One region of the Streptomyces sp. NPDC060028 genome, then DNA from elsewhere that is predicted to be linked to it. Evidence: riboswitches for the same ligand, from Rfam matches in the RefSeq annotation. Region 1 holds a riboswitch; each other region holds the start of a gene.
What was found. A riboswitch is a leader RNA that binds a small molecule or an ion and turns the genes downstream of it on or off. The one in region 1 is predicted to bind cyclic di-AMP.
Positions count from the first base shown of each region.

Region 2: linked by a shared signal. The riboswitch ahead of ACFWBF_RS03540 (transglycosylase family protein) and the one ahead of ACFWBF_RS02180 (peptidoglycan DD-metalloendopeptidase family protein) in region 1 are both predicted to bind cyclic di-AMP.
Region 3: linked by a shared signal. The riboswitch ahead of ACFWBF_RS19665 (M23 family metallopeptidase) and the one ahead of ACFWBF_RS02180 (peptidoglycan DD-metalloendopeptidase family protein) in region 1 are both predicted to bind cyclic di-AMP.

Region 1 covers NZ_JBHWVJ010000002.1:230,923-235,932, reverse strand. The annotation lists gene hpnH (adenosyl-hopene transferase HpnH) at 1-29, shown strand, start outside; gene ACFWBF_RS02190 (aspartate aminotransferase family protein) at 26-1,441, shown strand; gene ACFWBF_RS02185 (tyrosine-protein phosphatase) at 1,478-2,284, opposite strand; cyclic di-AMP (ydaO/yuaA leader) riboswitch at 2,564-2,771, shown strand; gene ACFWBF_RS02180 (peptidoglycan DD-metalloendopeptidase family protein) at 2,776-3,798, shown strand; gene ACFWBF_RS02175 (SGNH/GDSL hydrolase family protein) at 3,961-4,743, shown strand; gene ACFWBF_RS02170 (MBL fold metallo-hydrolase) at 4,977-5,010, shown strand, end outside.
Region 2 covers NZ_JBHWVJ010000004.1:79,505-84,514, forward strand. The annotation lists gene ACFWBF_RS03525 (DUF501 domain-containing protein) at 1-286, opposite strand, end outside; gene ACFWBF_RS03530 (septum formation initiator family protein) at 332-820, opposite strand; gene eno (phosphopyruvate hydratase) at 911-2,197, opposite strand; gene ACFWBF_RS03540 (transglycosylase family protein) at 2,451-3,146, opposite strand; cyclic di-AMP (ydaO/yuaA leader) riboswitch at 3,150-3,322, opposite strand; gene ACFWBF_RS03545 (transglycosylase family protein) at 3,602-4,681, opposite strand; gene ACFWBF_RS03550 (cytochrome P450) at 4,785-5,010, opposite strand, start outside.
Region 3 covers NZ_JBHWVJ010000036.1:64,955-69,964, reverse strand. The annotation lists gene ACFWBF_RS19675 (HPr family phosphocarrier protein) at 116-397, shown strand; gene ACFWBF_RS19670 (GntR family transcriptional regulator) at 671-1,336, opposite strand; gene ACFWBF_RS19665 (M23 family metallopeptidase) at 1,499-2,293, opposite strand; cyclic di-AMP (ydaO/yuaA leader) riboswitch at 2,306-2,465, opposite strand; gene ACFWBF_RS19660 (M16 family metallopeptidase) at 2,705-4,072, opposite strand; gene ACFWBF_RS19655 (M16 family metallopeptidase) at 4,093-5,010, opposite strand, start outside.

The sequences.
Region 1 (5,010 bases):
TCGGCGGCAACCGGGGCACCTCGGCATGAGCACGGGCCACGCGGGGGAGGGCGGCCGGGGCAAGGGCTTCGACCTCGGCGCCCTGTTGGCCGAGCGCGGCGGGGAGCGCTACGAGCTGCACGCCCGCCACCTCAACCACCAGCTGCCCCGGATGCTGCGCACCATCGGCTTCGACAAGGTCTACGAGCGGGCCGAGGGCGCCCACTTCTGGGACGCCGAGGGCAACGACTACCTCGACATGCTGGCCGGCTTCGGGGTGATGGGCCTGGGCCGGCACCACCCGGTGGTCCGCCGCGCCCTGCACGACGTCCTGGACGCCCAGCTCGCCGACCTGACCCGCTTCGACTGCCAGCCGCTGCCCGGGCTGCTGGCCGAGAAGCTGCTCTCGTACAGTCCGCACCTGGACCGGGTCTTCTTCGGCAACAGCGGTACCGAGGCGGTGGAGACGGCCCTGAAGTTCGCCCGGTACGCCACCGGGCGGCCCAGGATCCTCTACTGCGACCACGCCTTCCACGGGCTCACCACGGGCTCGCTCTCGGTCAACGGGGAGGGCGGCTTCCGGGACGGCTTCGCGCCGCTGCTGCCCGACACGAAGATCGCGCTCGGCGATCTGGCCGCCCTGGAGCGGGAGCTGAAGCGCGGTGACGTGGCCGCCTTCGTCGTCGAGCCGATCCAGGGCAAGGGCGTGATCTCCGCCCCGCCCGACTTCCTGCTCGCCGCGCAGGAACTGCTGCACCGGCGGGGTGCGCTGCTGATCGCGGACGAGGTGCAGACCGGCCTCGGACGTACCGGCGACTTCTACGCGTACCAGCACGAGCCGGGTGTGGAGCCGGACCTGGTGTGCGTGGCCAAGGCGCTGTCGGGCGGCTACGTGCCGGTCGGCGCGACCCTGGGCAAGGACTGGATCTTCAAGAAGGTCTACTCGTCCATGGACCGGGTGCTCGTGCACTCCGCCAGCTTCGGCTCCAACGCGCAGGCGATGGCGGCCGGTCTGGCGGTGCTCTGCGTCATGGAGGACGAGGCGGTGGTGGCGAACGCCCGGGCCGTGGGCGACCTGCTGCGCGGGCGGCTCGCGGCACTGGTGGACGAGTACGAGCTGCTGCACGAGGTGCGGGGACGCGGTCTGATGATCGGGATCGAGTTCGGGCGTCCGTCCTCGCTGGGGCTGCGCAGCCGGTGGACGATGCTGCAGGCGGCCCGCAAGGGGCTGTTCGCGCAGATGGTCGTCGTACCGCTGCTCCAGAAGCACCGGATCCTCACACAGGTCTCCGGTGACCACCTGGAAGTGATCAAGCTCATCCCGCCGCTGATCGTGGACGAGGCGGACGTCGACCGGTTCGTGGGCGCCTTCCGGGACGTCATGGACGAGGCGCACGGCGGTGGCGGGCTGATGTGGGACTTCGGCAAGACGCTGGTGAAGCAGGCGGTCGGCAACCGCTGACCGCCCGCTCCGTCCGTCCGGCCACCTGGGTCGACCTCAGTCGAGCAGGCGGTCCCGGAGCCGGTCGAGGGTCTCGGGCGTGAGCCCGAGGCCCTCGGCGAGGTAGCGGTCCAGACCGCCCCAGTGGCCGTCGATGGTCTCGAAGGCCGCCGTCAGGTACTCGGCGCGGGCGTCGAAGAGCGGCGCGAGCAGTTCCATCACCTCGGGGGAGCGGGCCTCGGCGGACCGACTGCCGCGGCGGACCCGGTAGCGGTTGTGCGGGGCGTTCGACTCCAGGTAGTCCGCCACGACCGCCTCGCGCTCGACGCCCAGCGCGAGCAGGGTGACGGCGATCGACAGGCCGGCCCGGTCCTTGCCGGCGGCGCAGTGCATGAGGGCCGGGACGCTGTCCTCGGCGAGGGCGTGGACCACCCGGCCGTGCTCGGCGGTGCGGTTCTTGATCATCCCGCGGTACGAGTTCGCCATCCGCGCGGCGCCCTTGCCGTCGCCCAGGACCGTGCGGAGCTGTTCGAGGCCGCCCTCGCGGACCATCTTCCAGAATTCCGTGCCGTCCGCCGGGTCCGAGAGCGGAATGTTGACATTGCGCACGCCGGGCAGTTCCACGTCCTGCCCCTCCAGCGCGTGGTCGGCGCCGTTGCGGAAGTCGAAGATGGTGTGCAGTCCAAGAGCGGCGAGGAATTCTGCATCGGTTTCGGTGGCATGGGCGAGATGTCCGCTACGGAACAGTCGTCCCGTCTTGACCCTTCGGCCGTCGGCGGTCGGCAGCCCGCCCACGTCACGGAAGTTGCGTACTCCGGCCAGCCTCGGCTCCGTGGACGGGCTCTGGGGTATCTGCTGGGTCACGGCGGCTCCTCTGCCTGGTCGTGGGGATGTCCGAATTACACTACTTGGCGACAACTTGCCATGAGTGGAAGCGAGATCGGGCACGTCCCCGTGAGCCAGATCATACGGTGACCGTGAGTGCCTGATCGTCAAAGGTGAATTTCCCTGCCGGGGCGGCTTTTGCCGCCGCTGAATGGACACAGGGTGACCGGAATTCCGTCGGTCCCACACCCTTGATATTCCGTCAGGAAATTCACGGCTTGTTAGGTGTGGCACAACTCGATTACCTTCGCGATCGATCCGGATGGACCGCCGAATCCTGCCGCCGTCCGGAAACCGCACCCGACTATTCACGCGCGCGGCAGGAGCGGGGGAACCAGGTAAGCCGCTGTTCCGGATCTTTGTACCGGGACGGCTCGGGGTGAAGCCGTACATGTGCTGTTCATGTACGGCCGGACATCTCCAGTCCGAACCCGACAGCTCACCTCGCAGGCGACGGAGAGGAATTCGCCATGCCTGCAAAGGGTAAGCACCGCCGTCCCAAGTCCCCCTCGATATCCCGCGGTTTCGCCATGGCCGGTACCGGCGGCGCGGCCCTCGCGCTCCCGCTGCTCGGAGCCGCCGGCGCCCACGCGGCCCCCGCCGCCGCCCCGGCGACGGCCCCCGTCCGGGCCGCTCAGGTCCCCGCGGCGCTGCGGGCCGCTCCCGTCGCCCAGGTGCGGACGGCCGCGCCGGCCGTGTACACGGTCGTCCCGGGTGACTACCTCTCCAAGATCGCCGAGCAGCGCCACCTCGGCGGCGGCTGGCAGCAGCTCTACGCCGCCAACCGCGCGGCCGTCGGAGCCGACCCCTCGCTGATCCACCCCGGGCTGAAGCTGAAGCTCGGCGCCGAGGGCGACGCCGCGCACACCGCCGAGTCCGCCCCGACCCGGACTCAGGCCCCCGCCGAGCAGTCCTCTGCCGATTCCTCCGCCGATCCCTCCGCCGACGAGGACCCGGCCGACTCCGCGGAGGCGGCCTCGGACGAGAGCGCCGCCGGCGAAGGGTCCTCGGACGAGGGCGCCGCCCCCGAGGCCGAGGCCCCGGCCGCACCCGCCGCCCCGGCCGAGCAGCAGCAGGCCGCGCCCTCCTCCGGTTTCGTCGCCCCCGTCGGCGGCGGCGTCTCCACCGCGTACAAGACCGCCGGCGCCATGTGGTCCAGCGGCTACCACACCGGTGTCGACTTCATCGCGAGCAGCGGCACCACCGTCAAGGCGGTCGGCGCGGGCACCGTCGTCTCCGCGGGCTGGGGCGGCGCGTACGGCAACGAGGTCGTCATCCGGCACGCCGACGGCAAGTACTCCCAGTACGGCCACCTCTCCCAGCTGTCGGTCTCGGTCGGCCAGAGCGTCACCGCGGGGCAGCGCATCGGCCTCTCCGGCGCCACCGGCAACGTGACCGGCCCGCACCTCCACTTCGAGATCCGCACCGGCCCGTCCTACGGCTCCGACATCGACCCGCTGGCCTACCTCCGCTCCAAGGGCGTCGGCATCTGACGGTCCCCCAGACGGATGCCAGACCCGCGTGAGGCCGGGGCCCGAGGAGGGTCCCGGCCTCACGCGCTGTTATTCCTCACCTGCCGGGTGGTATAAATCACGGTCCGTCAACCCCTGCCTACGATGGCGTAGGTCACGTGACGGGGTGAAGGATGTGGTCCCGTGGCAGCGACGACGACACTCAAGACCATCGGCTCGTACGCGGCGATCGGGGACAGCTTCACCGAGGGCGTGGGGGACCCGGGACCCGGGGAAACGTTTCTCGGCTGGGCGGACCGGCTGGCCGTACTCCTGGCCGATCAACGCGAAGAACACGATTTGCGGTACGCGAACCTGGCCGTCCGCGGGCGGCTCCTCGACCAGATCGTGGCGGAGCAGGTCCCGCGGGCCAAGGAGCTCGCGCCCGACCTGGTGACCTTCTGCGCGGGCGGCAACGACATCATCCGTCCCGGCAGCGACCCGGACGACGTGGCCGAACGGTTCGAGGCGGCCGTCGCCGACCTCACCGGGGCCGTCGGCCAGGTCATGATCACCACCGGCTTCGACACCCGGGGCGTGCCGGTCCTCAAGCACCTGCGCGGCAAGGTCGCGACGTACAGCGCGCACGTGCGCGCGATCGCCGACCGGTACGACTGCCCGGTGCTCGACCTCTGGTCCCTGAAGTCCGTACAGGACCGGCGGGCCTGGGACGACGACCGGCTGCACCTCTCGCCCGAGGGGCACACCCGGGTCGCGCTGCGCGCCGCCCAGGTGCTGGGCCTGGAGGTGCCGGCCGACCCGGACCAGCCGTGGCCGCCGCAGCTGCCGCGCGGCTCGGTGGACGTGACCCGGGACAACATCCAGTGGGCCCGCGAGTACCTGGTGCCGTGGATCGGCCGCCGGCTGCGCGGGGAGTCCTCCGGGGACCACGTCGAGGCGAAGAGGCCGGACCTGCTGCCCCTGTAGCCGGACCTGCTGCTCGCGGACCTGCTGCTCCTGTAGCCGGACCCGCCGCTCCTGTAGCCGGGCCCGCTGCCGCCACAGAAGGGGTGGAGCGGCGCATGATGTCAGGGGCCGGGTCGGAATCCTTCGGGCCCGGTACGCGTTGGGATGGTCGTAAGCCGTCCGCCCATCCCGCCCCCACCCTCTCAGGAGGCGCCTTGACCGGCTCCCGTTCCTTGCGTCCACGGCTGCGTGCCATGCGGCCCGAAGCCTTCGGCGCGGACCCGTCCG
Region 2 (5,010 bases), on a different contig from region 1:
GCTCCGGGTCGTCGGCGAGCCGGGCCTGCATCTGCTTCATCACGCCGTTGGCCTCCAGCGTGCCGATGGCACCGGCGGCGCGCGGGCACGTCAGGTAGTACAGCGTCGGGAAGGGCGTGCCGTCGGGGAGCCGCGGGGCGGTCTCCACGACGTCCGGCCGGCCGCAGGGGCAGCGGTGCGCGATGGCGCGCAGCCCGCGCGGCGGGCGGCCGAGCTGCTGCTCGAACGCCTCGATGTCCGCGTCGGTCGGCTCGGTCCGGTCGGTCTGGGGCGGGGGCGTCTGCATGCCTGGAGGAAGTCTCTTCGTTCGGTTGTGCTTGGTGTGGATGGGTCAGTCGCCGGGGCGGTCGGCCTTGTCGACACCGTCCCAGACGTTCGAGTACCAGGGGCGGTCGCTCGCGGACTGTCCGCCGCGACGGTGCTCCGGTGCCTCGGCTCCGGGGTCGGTCATGATGTAGCTGACCTCGCCCGGACGCACGAAGTGCAGGTGCTTGCGCGCCTGTTGCTCCGCGTACGCGTCGTCCTGCCAGCGGGCCTTCTCGTCGCGCAGCCGTTCCAGCCGGGCGCGCGCGGTGACCGCGGCCTTCTGCTGCTTCGCGATCTCCGAGCGCTGGGAGACGTACTGGCGCATCGGATACGCGAGGGCGACGACCAGGGTACAGAGGACGAGCACGAGCAGGGCGGCCCTGCCGGTGAGCCGGCTGCGGCGGACCTGGCGGCGCGACTGCGAGCGGTAGACGTGGGCGGCGGTCCGCTCGCCGAGCTGCCTCAGCCTGGTCGCGGTCGAGAAGGTGGAGAACCGATCCCGGTTCCCGGCCATGGTCCCGCCTCCCCTGTGTACGCACTACGCAATACGTCCCCGCACACGGTACGGGACCGAGTGCGGGGACGTACGGAAGCCGGGGCGCGATTAGCCCTTGAAGCGGGGGAACGCGGAGCGGCCCGCGTACACCGCGGCGTCGTCGAGGATCTCCTCGATGCGCAGCAGCTGGTTGTACTTGGCGACGCGGTCCGAGCGGGCCGGGGCGCCGGTCTTGATCTGACCACAGTTCACGGCGACGGCGAGGTCGGCGATGGTGACGTCCTCGGTCTCACCGGAGCGGTGCGACATCATGCACTTGAAGCCGTTGCGCTGGGCCATCTCGACGGCGTCGAGGGTCTCGGTCAGCGAACCGATCTGGTTCACCTTCACGAGCAGGGCGTTCGCGGAGCCCTCCTCGATGCCGCGGGCCAGGCGCTCCGGGTTGGTGACGAAGAGGTCGTCGCCGACGATCTGGACCTTGGAGCCCAGCTTGTCGGTGAGGGTCTTCCAGCCGGCCCAGTCGTCCTCGTACAGCGGGTCCTCGATGGAGACCATCGGGTACGCGGAGACGAGCTCCTCGTAGTACTCGGTCATCTCGGCGGCCGAGCGGGACTGGCCCTCGAACTCGTACTTGCCGTCCTTGTAGAACTCGGACGCGGCGACGTCGAGCGCGAGCGCGATGTCCTTGCCCGGGACGTAGCCGGCCTGCTTGATGGCCTCGACGATGAGGTCCAGCGCGGCGCGGTTGGACTCCAGGTTGGGGGCGAAGCCGCCCTCGTCGCCCAGACCGGTGGAGAGGCCCTTGGTGTGCAGGACCTTCTTCAGGGTGTGGTAGACCTCGGCACCCCAGCGCAGCGCTTCGGAGAAGGACTCCGCGCCGATCGGGGCGATCATGAACTCCTGGATGTCGACGTTGGAGTCGGCGTGCGACCCACCGTTGAGGATGTTCATCATCGGAACGGGCAGCAGGTGCGCGTTCGGGCCGCCGAGGTAGCGGAAGAGCGGGAGGTCCGAGGCCTCGGACGCGGCGTGCGCGACGGCGAGGGAGACGCCGAGGATGGCGTTGGCGCCGAGCGAGCCCTTGTTGTCGGTGGCGTCCAGGTCGAACATGGCCTGGTCGATCAGGCGCTGCTCGGTGGCGTCGTAGCCGACGAGCTCCGGGCCGATCTGCTCGATGACGGCCAGGACGGCCTTCTCGACGCCCTTGCCGAAGTAACGGTTGGGGTCACCGTCACGCAGCTCGATGGCCTCGAATGCACCGGTGGAGGCGCCGGACGGGACTGCAGCACGGCCGGTGCTGCCATCGTCGAGGCCCACCTCGACCTCGACCGTGGGGTTGCCTCGGGAGTCCAGGATTTCCCGGGCTACGACGACGTCGATGGACGGCACGAGCATCTCCTTCTGGGATGTGACGCTGGATGTGCGGTGGCGTCAGGCCGTGGGATGGCCTCGCCGCCTAGAGCCTAACCGGCTCCGGGCACTGGGCCGGCCGACCGCCCGGGTCCTGGGACGAAAAAGGGTCCGAATACCCCTCTTCCGGGACATAGGTCCCTTGAACATCGGGGTGCCCGCCTGCCGCAAGGCCCGGAGCACGCCACCGCCCGGCGCGTCGGGCGGACGCGCCGGGCGGTGGGTGTTACCGCAGGATTCAGCTGAGCTTCAGCTTCTGCCCCGGGAAGATCAGGTCGGCGTCGGACACGATGTCCTTGTTGAGCTCGAAGAGCTTCTCCCAGCCGCCCTTGAGGCCGTTGGCCTCGGCGATGGTGCCCAGCGTGTCGCCGGACTTGACCTCGTACGAGCCGTTGCCGGTCTTGGGCGCCTCGGACTTCGGCTGGGCCGTGGTCCCGGTCTTCGGCTTGGAGGGGGCCGCGGTCTCGGAGCGCTTGGTCTCCTTCTTCGGCGCGGCCTTCTGCTCCTTCTTGGGCTCGGCCTTCGGCTTGGCCGGGGTCTCGGCAGCGCCGCCGTTGTACGAGGCGCCGGACAGGCCCACGCCACAGGACGGCCAGGCGCCCTTGCCCTGACCCTTGAGGACCTTCTCGGCGATGGCTATCTGCTGGGCCTTCGAGGCCTGGTTGGCCTGCGCGGCGTACGCCTTGCCACCGTAGGCGGCCCAGGTGGAGGACGAGAACTGCAGGCCGCCGTAGTAGCCGTTGCCCGTGTTGATGGCCCAGTTGCCGCCGGCCTCGCAGGAGGCGACGCGGTCCCACTCGGAGGCGGTGGCGGCGGAAGCGGTGCCCGCGGCCATCAGGGGGGCCGCGACGGCCACACCGGCGACACCGGCGAGCGTGACGATACGGACGGCCTTGGAACCGCGACGGTGCTTGCCCTTGCCGGAAAGCAGCATGGATTTTCTCCTCACCGACGCCTACGAGGTGAGCTGTCGGGTTCGGGCGAGTGAGTTGCCCGGCGGTGCGACCTAGCGCACCGCTTAACCCCTAGCCGGTGGCGTGACCGTCTTTCAACGGCCGCTCCCGGCACCTACCTTGGTTCCCCCGCTCCTGCCTTCGGCGCTTGACGCGACGACTGTTCCCTCCGTCCGCCGGCAGGATTCGGCGATGCGGTCGAAGGAGCCCGCGGTGGCGAGCGATTCAGAAGGTAGACAGGTCTCTCCCCGATGTTCAACGAGCGCCATCGGGGAGAAACGGGGCCTACTTGCGTCCTTCGGACCAGTGTTTGCGCAGGTGAGGACGGGGTTTGCGGAAGCCTCGGGGCCGGACACGCCAGTTGACCGGAAGAGACACATGTCTCACTTAACTAAATCGGACAATCAGGTGTTTCCGGGTGCCCGAACTGCCCCTATTACCGGGTTAGATCCAGGTTCTGACCGGGCTTGATCAAGTTGGCGTCCTCGCCGATGACCTGCTGGTTGGCCGTATAGAGCGCGTTCCAGCCGCCCTTGAGGTCGTTGGCGTCCGCGATGGCGGCCAGGCTGTCGCCCGGCTGAACGGTGTACGTCGGGTCCGACGCGGCGTCAGATGTGACGGGTGCCTCGACCGCGGCCTCTCCGCGGTGCTTACCGCCGCCCACGCCCGCGGCCGGGTCCGCGGGGTCGGTGGAGGCTCCTGCCGCCGGGGCGCCCGGGCCTGCGGCGGGAGCGCCCGGGTCGCCCGGCGCCGTGGGAGCCGTCGGCCCCGTCGTGGGCGCGTTCGGGTCCGCGGGGCCCGTGGTGGGCGCCGTGGGGCCCGTGGCGGGCGCCGTCGGGTCGCCCGGGGTCGTCGGAGCGACCGGGGCGGTCGGGGTCGCCGGGTCGGTCGGGGCGGTCGGGGTCGTCGGCAGGTCCGGGTCCGGCATGACGGGCAGTCCGCTGGGCGGCCCGAGCGGGATGTCGGGCAGCACGAAGGAGGGCGAGCCGGACGGGCTCGGGGAACCCTGCGTCGGGGCCCCGAAGTCCGTGGCGCGGTCGTCCGAGCCGCCGACCGGTACGGAGTCGTCCGGGCGGGACGCCGACGGGGCGGCGGACCCGTGACTGCCGGGCGCGCCCGGGTCCACGTCCGCGGCCGGCGCCTGCCGGGTCAGGCCGGCCGGCTCCGCGCACATCGGCCACGCCTGGGGGCCCTGCGAGGCCAGCACCCGTTCGGCGACGGCGATCTGCTGCGAGCGGCTGGCCAGGTCGGCGCGGGTCGCGTAGTCGAGACCGCCGGCGCCCTTCCACTGCTCCTCGGTGAACTGCAGGCCGCCGTAGGCGCCGCTGCCGAAGTTCGCGCTCCAGGTCCCACCGCTCTCGCACTCGGCGACCTTGTCCCACGTGGAGGCGTCGGCCGCGCTCGCGCCCGTGGCCGCGAGCAGCGGCAGGGCCAGTGCGGAGCCGGTGACTCCGGCGGTGACGACAATCGCGGGGATCTGTCGGGGGCGTCTGTGGCGGCCGTTCCCGGAACGCATGAGGGTGCACCTTTCGCATAACGGCGGGGTAACGGCAGAACCTAGCGGCCTTCGAACGCTTGTCACAAGTTTCGACGGAAACTGACTTCGAGTCAGCCGGCCTTCACTCGTTGCGAGGTGTGAAGCGGACCGGAAGAGTGCGCAGGCCACGCATGATGAGTCCGCCGCGCCAGCGCAGGTCGCCCGGCGGAACAGCGAGTTCCAGATCCGGCAGACGCGTGAGCAAAGTCGCAAGCGCGGTCTGCCCTTCGAGCCGCGCGAGCGGCGCACCCAGGCAGTAGTGGATCCCGTGCCCGTATCCGAGGTGCTGGTTGTCGGTCCTGGAGAGG
Region 3 (5,010 bases), on a different contig from region 1:
GTGCAAGCTGGGGAGGGCCGAACGGCAGGGAGATTCAGGCCGAAGGTCGGTCGGAGCATTCCGGGCGTCGTGAGAGACTGGTCTAGACAACCGTAAGAACCTGAAGGGCATCACCATGGCAGAGCGCCGCGTCAACGTCGGGTGGGCCGAGGGCCTGCACGCTCGTCCCGCCTCGATCTTCGTCCGCGCGACGACCGCTTCCGGCGTCCCGGTGACCATCGCGAAGGCCGGCGGCGACCCCGTCAACGCCGCTTCCATGCTGGCGGTTCTGGGCCTGGGCGCCCAGGGCGGCGAGGAGATCGTCCTCGCGTCCGACGCCGAAGGCGCCGAGGCTGCGCTGGAGCGCCTCGCGAAGCTGGTCGCCGAGGGTCTCGAGGAGCTCCCCGAGACCGTCTGACCCCTCGGGTTCGGCTCGTTCGGCTCGTACGGTTCGCATTGGCTCGTACGGCTCGACTGCAGTTGCTGCCGTTACTGCCGTTACTGCTCGTACGGCGAAGCCGTGGCCACCGGAATACCGGCGGCCACGGCTTCACTGCTTTTCCCGGACCGCCGGACCCCCCGACCGGTCCGGGAATAGCAGAATTCCAGCCGCTCGCACCGGCCGAAAATAGCGCGGAACCGCGAATTGCCCGGCGCCGCGCGAATATCCGTCCTTTGTATACGGCATTTGTTAATGCGGGCCGCTCGCCATGTTTACGGCAGGTTGCGAAGTCCTCACCCGCATCCGGTGCGCCCCGGCCGCCCGGTCCGCGTGGATCGCGGTGAGCGCCCGGGCCCGCTCCGCGTCACCGCGCGCCACCGCGTCCACGATCGCCCCGTGCTCCGCCCAGGACTCCACCGGCCGCGCCGGGGCCTCCACCGCGTACATCCAGGCGACCTTGTGCCGCATCTGCGTGAGCAGCGCGATCAGCCCCGGACTGCCGGAGGCCTGCGCGAGGGTCTCGTGGAACCAGCCGCCCAGGGAGCGCAGATCCTCCCCCTGGCCCCGCTTCGCCCGCTCCTGCCCCAGCCGGACCAGCCCGCGGAGCACCTTGAGGTGGGCCTCCGTACGCCGCCGCGCGGCCCGGGCGGCGGCCAGCGGCTCCAGCAGCATCCGCAGCTCCAGGAGGTCCGCGGCCTCCTGCTCGGTCGGCTCCGCCACACAGGCGCCCGCGTGCCGACGGGTCGTCACGAAGCCCTCGGACTCCAGCGTGCGCAGCGCCTCGCGCACCGGGACGCGCGAGACTCCGTACCGGCGGGCCAGCACCTCTTCGGTGAGCCGGCTGCCCGGCCCGAACACCCCGGAGACGATGTCGTCGCGAATTGCTGTGCACACCGCGTGCGCGGGAATACGCAAGACCGGACCTCCGCCTATTTCCGACTGCCGACGTCATTGATGCGTGCAACTCTATGGCAACACACGATGATTTCCGAGGACGGCCGGAAATACGAAACATTCACACAACGCGAAGGCCCCGGCTCGGGGAGCCGGGGCCTTCGCGGATGTCGTGCGGGCGGGTCAGACGGTGACGCCGTGCTGGCGCAGGTACGCGACCGGGTCGATGTCCGAGCCGTAGTCGGCGCCGGTGCGGGCCTCGAAGTGCAGGTGCGGGCCGCTGGAGTTGCCGGTGGAGCCCGACAGGCCGATCTGCTGGCCCGCGGCGACCTGCTGGCCGACGGAGACGCTCAGCACGGACAGGTGGCCGTACTGGGTGTAGGTGCCGTCGGCGTGCTTGATGACGATGTTGTTGCCGTACGCGCCGCCCTGGCCCGACTCGACCACGGTGCCCGCGCCCACGGCGTGGACCGTGGTGCCGGTGGCCGCGTGGAAGTCGATGCCGGTGTGGCTGCCGGAGGACCACATGCCGCCGCCCGCGTGCCACTGGGTGCTGACGTAGGAGTCCTCGACGGGGGCGACGAAGGTGTTGAGGCGCTTGCGCTCCTCCTCGCGGGCCGCGCGCTCGGCGGCGTCACGCTCTTCCTGCGCCCGGGCCTCGGCCACGCGCTTGGCCTCGGCGGCCCGCTGCTTGGCGTCGGCCTCGGCCTGCGCCTTGGCGGCGGCGGCCTCGGCGGCGCGCTGCTGGGACTGGGCCTGGGCCTCGATCTCGCCCGCGAGGTCCTCGGCCACCACGATGGTGTTCAGGCCGGTGTCCTCGATGGAGGGGGCGGCCTGGTCCGCGGCGAACGCGGGACCGGCCAGGGAGCCGACGACACCAGTGGTGGCGAGGGCGGCTATGCCGGCGTAGCCGGCGGTCTTGCGGCTCAGACGACTGGAACCACGGTGCTTACCGGCGGCACGACTGCCAAACGCCATGAAGGGGCTGATCCTTTCCTTCCCTCTCGCCTACCGGGTTAGCTGACGGGTTCGGAGCAGGAAGGTCTCCTACGGGCCTCCTCTTGCGAGGCGGTCCGATTCACCCCAGGGACTGATGTGGGTCCCCGGCTCCCCAGGCTCGCGCCTGACGGGGACTCGGCGATCGCTGTCCGGTGCCGCGGGGCGCGGCGGGTACGACTGACGAACAGCACGGCCGACGCTAGGCGGATCATCAGTCAATCGCCAAACAGACGCGGCTTTTTGTTGCGTACGCCACAGAACATACAAGCAACCTCACCCCTAAACGGACAAAAGGGGCCCCGACGGACAAGCCGCCGAAGCCCCCTGCATGCCGCCCAGTTGGGCCGCCGTCCGTCGGTGGGCAGCACCCGCGCGGCGCCGCCGTGCCGATCAGTTGGTGACGACGCTCACGTCACCGATCCCGAGGGCGCGCACCGGCTCCTCGATCTGTGCGGCGTCGCCCACGAGCACCGTGACCAGCCGGTCCACCGGGAAGGCGCTGACGACCGCCGAAGTCGCCTCCACCGTGCCGGTTTCGGCGAGCCGCGCGTACAACTGAGCCTGGTAGTCGTCCGGCAGCTCCTGCTCGACCTGGTCGGCGAGGGTGCCGGCGACCGAGGCGGCCGTCTCGAACTTCAGGGGGGCCACGCCCACCAAGTTCTGTACCGCCACGTCCCGTTCGGCATCGGTCAGGCCGCCCTCCGCGAGGGTGCGGAGCACCTTCCAGAGGTCCTCCAGCGCCGGGCCGGTGTTCGGGGTGTCCACCGAGCCGCTGATGGCGAGCATCGAGGCGCCCTTGCCGTCGGCGGTGGAGCGCAGCACCTGGCCGAAGGCGCGCACGCCGTAGGTGTACCCCTTCTCCTCGCGCAGCACCTTGTCCAGGCGCGAGGTGAGGGTGCCGCCCAGGCAGTACGTGCCGAGCACCTGGGGCGCCCAGACCCGGTCGTGCCGGTCCGGGCCGATGCGGCCGATCAGCAACTGCGTCTGGACCGCGCCGGGCCGGTCGACGATGACCACACGGCCGGTGTCGTCGGCGGTCACCGGCGGCACCGGCAGCGGCTCCGCGAAGTCGCCGGTCCAGGAGCCCAGGGTGTCGGCCAGGACCGCGTCCAGGTCGACCCCGGTCAGGTCGCCGACGACCACCGCGGTGGCGGTGGCGGGGCGTACGTGGGCCTCGTAGAAGGCGCGTACGGCCGCCGAGTCGATACGGGCGACCGTGTCCTCGGTGCCCTGTCGCGGGCGGGACATCCGCAGCGAGGCCGGGAAGAGCTCCTTGGAGAGCTGCTTGGCGGCGCGGCGCTGGGGGTTGGCCAGCTCGTGCGGGATCTCGTCGAGCCGGTTGCGCACCAGCCGGTCCACCTCGGAGTCGGCGAAGGCGGGCGCGCGCAGGGCCTCGGCGAGCAGGCCGAGCGCCTTGGGCAGCCGGGAGACCGGCACTTCCAGGGAGACCCGGATGCCCGGGTGGTCGGCGTGCGCGTCGAGGGTGGCGCCGCAGCGCTCCAGCTCGGCCGCGAACTCCTCGGCGGAGTGCTTGTCGGTGCCCTCGGACAGCGCGCGGGCCATGATGGTGGCCACGCCGTCCAGGCCCTCGGGCTCGGCGTCCAGCGGGGCGGCGAGGTTGATCTCGACCGCCACCACCTGCTGGCCCGGGCGGTGGCAGCGCAGCACGGTCAGGCCGCCCGGCATCACCCCGCGGTCGGGGGCCGGGAAGGCCCACGGCTGCGGCTCGCCGGGCTGCGGCTGCGGGTGGAAGGTCATCGTGACGGCTGCGGTGTCGCTCACTGCTCCGCCCCCTCGTTCTCGTTGCTCTCGTCGGACTCGTCGGACTCGTCGGACTCGTCGGACTCGTCGGCGTCCGAACCGGCCAGCGGCTCGTAGACCAGCACCGCGCGGTTGTCCGGGCGCAGTCGGGCCGCGGCCACGGCCTGCACCTCCTCGGCGGTGATGTCGAGGACGCGCTGGACGGCGGTCAGCGCCAGCTGCGGGTCGCCGAACAGCACCGCGAAGCGGCACAGTTCGTCGGCGCGGCCGGCCACCGTGCTCAGCCGGTCCAGCCACTCGCGCTCCAGCTGTGCCTGGGCCCGCTCCATCTCCTCGGCCGTCGGGCCCTCGGCGGCGAACCGCGCGAGCTCCTCGTCGACGGCCGACTCGATGTCGGGCACCTCCACGCCGCCGGAGGTCTTGACGTCCAGCCAGCCGAGCGAGGGCGCACCGGCCAGCCGCAGCATGCCGAAACCGGCCGCGACGGCCGTCTGGTCGCGGCGTACCAGGCGGTTGTGCAGCCGCGAGGACTCGCCGCCGCCCAGGACGGTCAGCGCCACGTCCGCGGCGTCGCACTCGCGGGTGCCGTCGTGCGGGAGCCGGTAGGCGGCCATCAGCGCACGCGCCGGCACCTCCTCGACGATCTCCTCGCGCAGCTGCGCGCCGATCACCTCGGGCAGCGAGCCGTCGCGCGGCGGCTGCTTGCCGTCGTGCGAGGGGATGGTGCCGAAGTACTTCTCGATCCAGGCGAGCGTCCGCTCGGGGTCGATGTCGCCGACGACCGACAGCACCGCGTTGTTGGGTGCGTAGTACGTGCGGAAGAAGTCGCGCGCGTCCTCCAGGGACGCGGCGTCCAGGTCGGCCATGGAGCCGATCGGGGTGTGGTGGTACGGGTGGCCCTCGGGGTACGCCAGGGCGGTCAGCTTCTCGAAAGC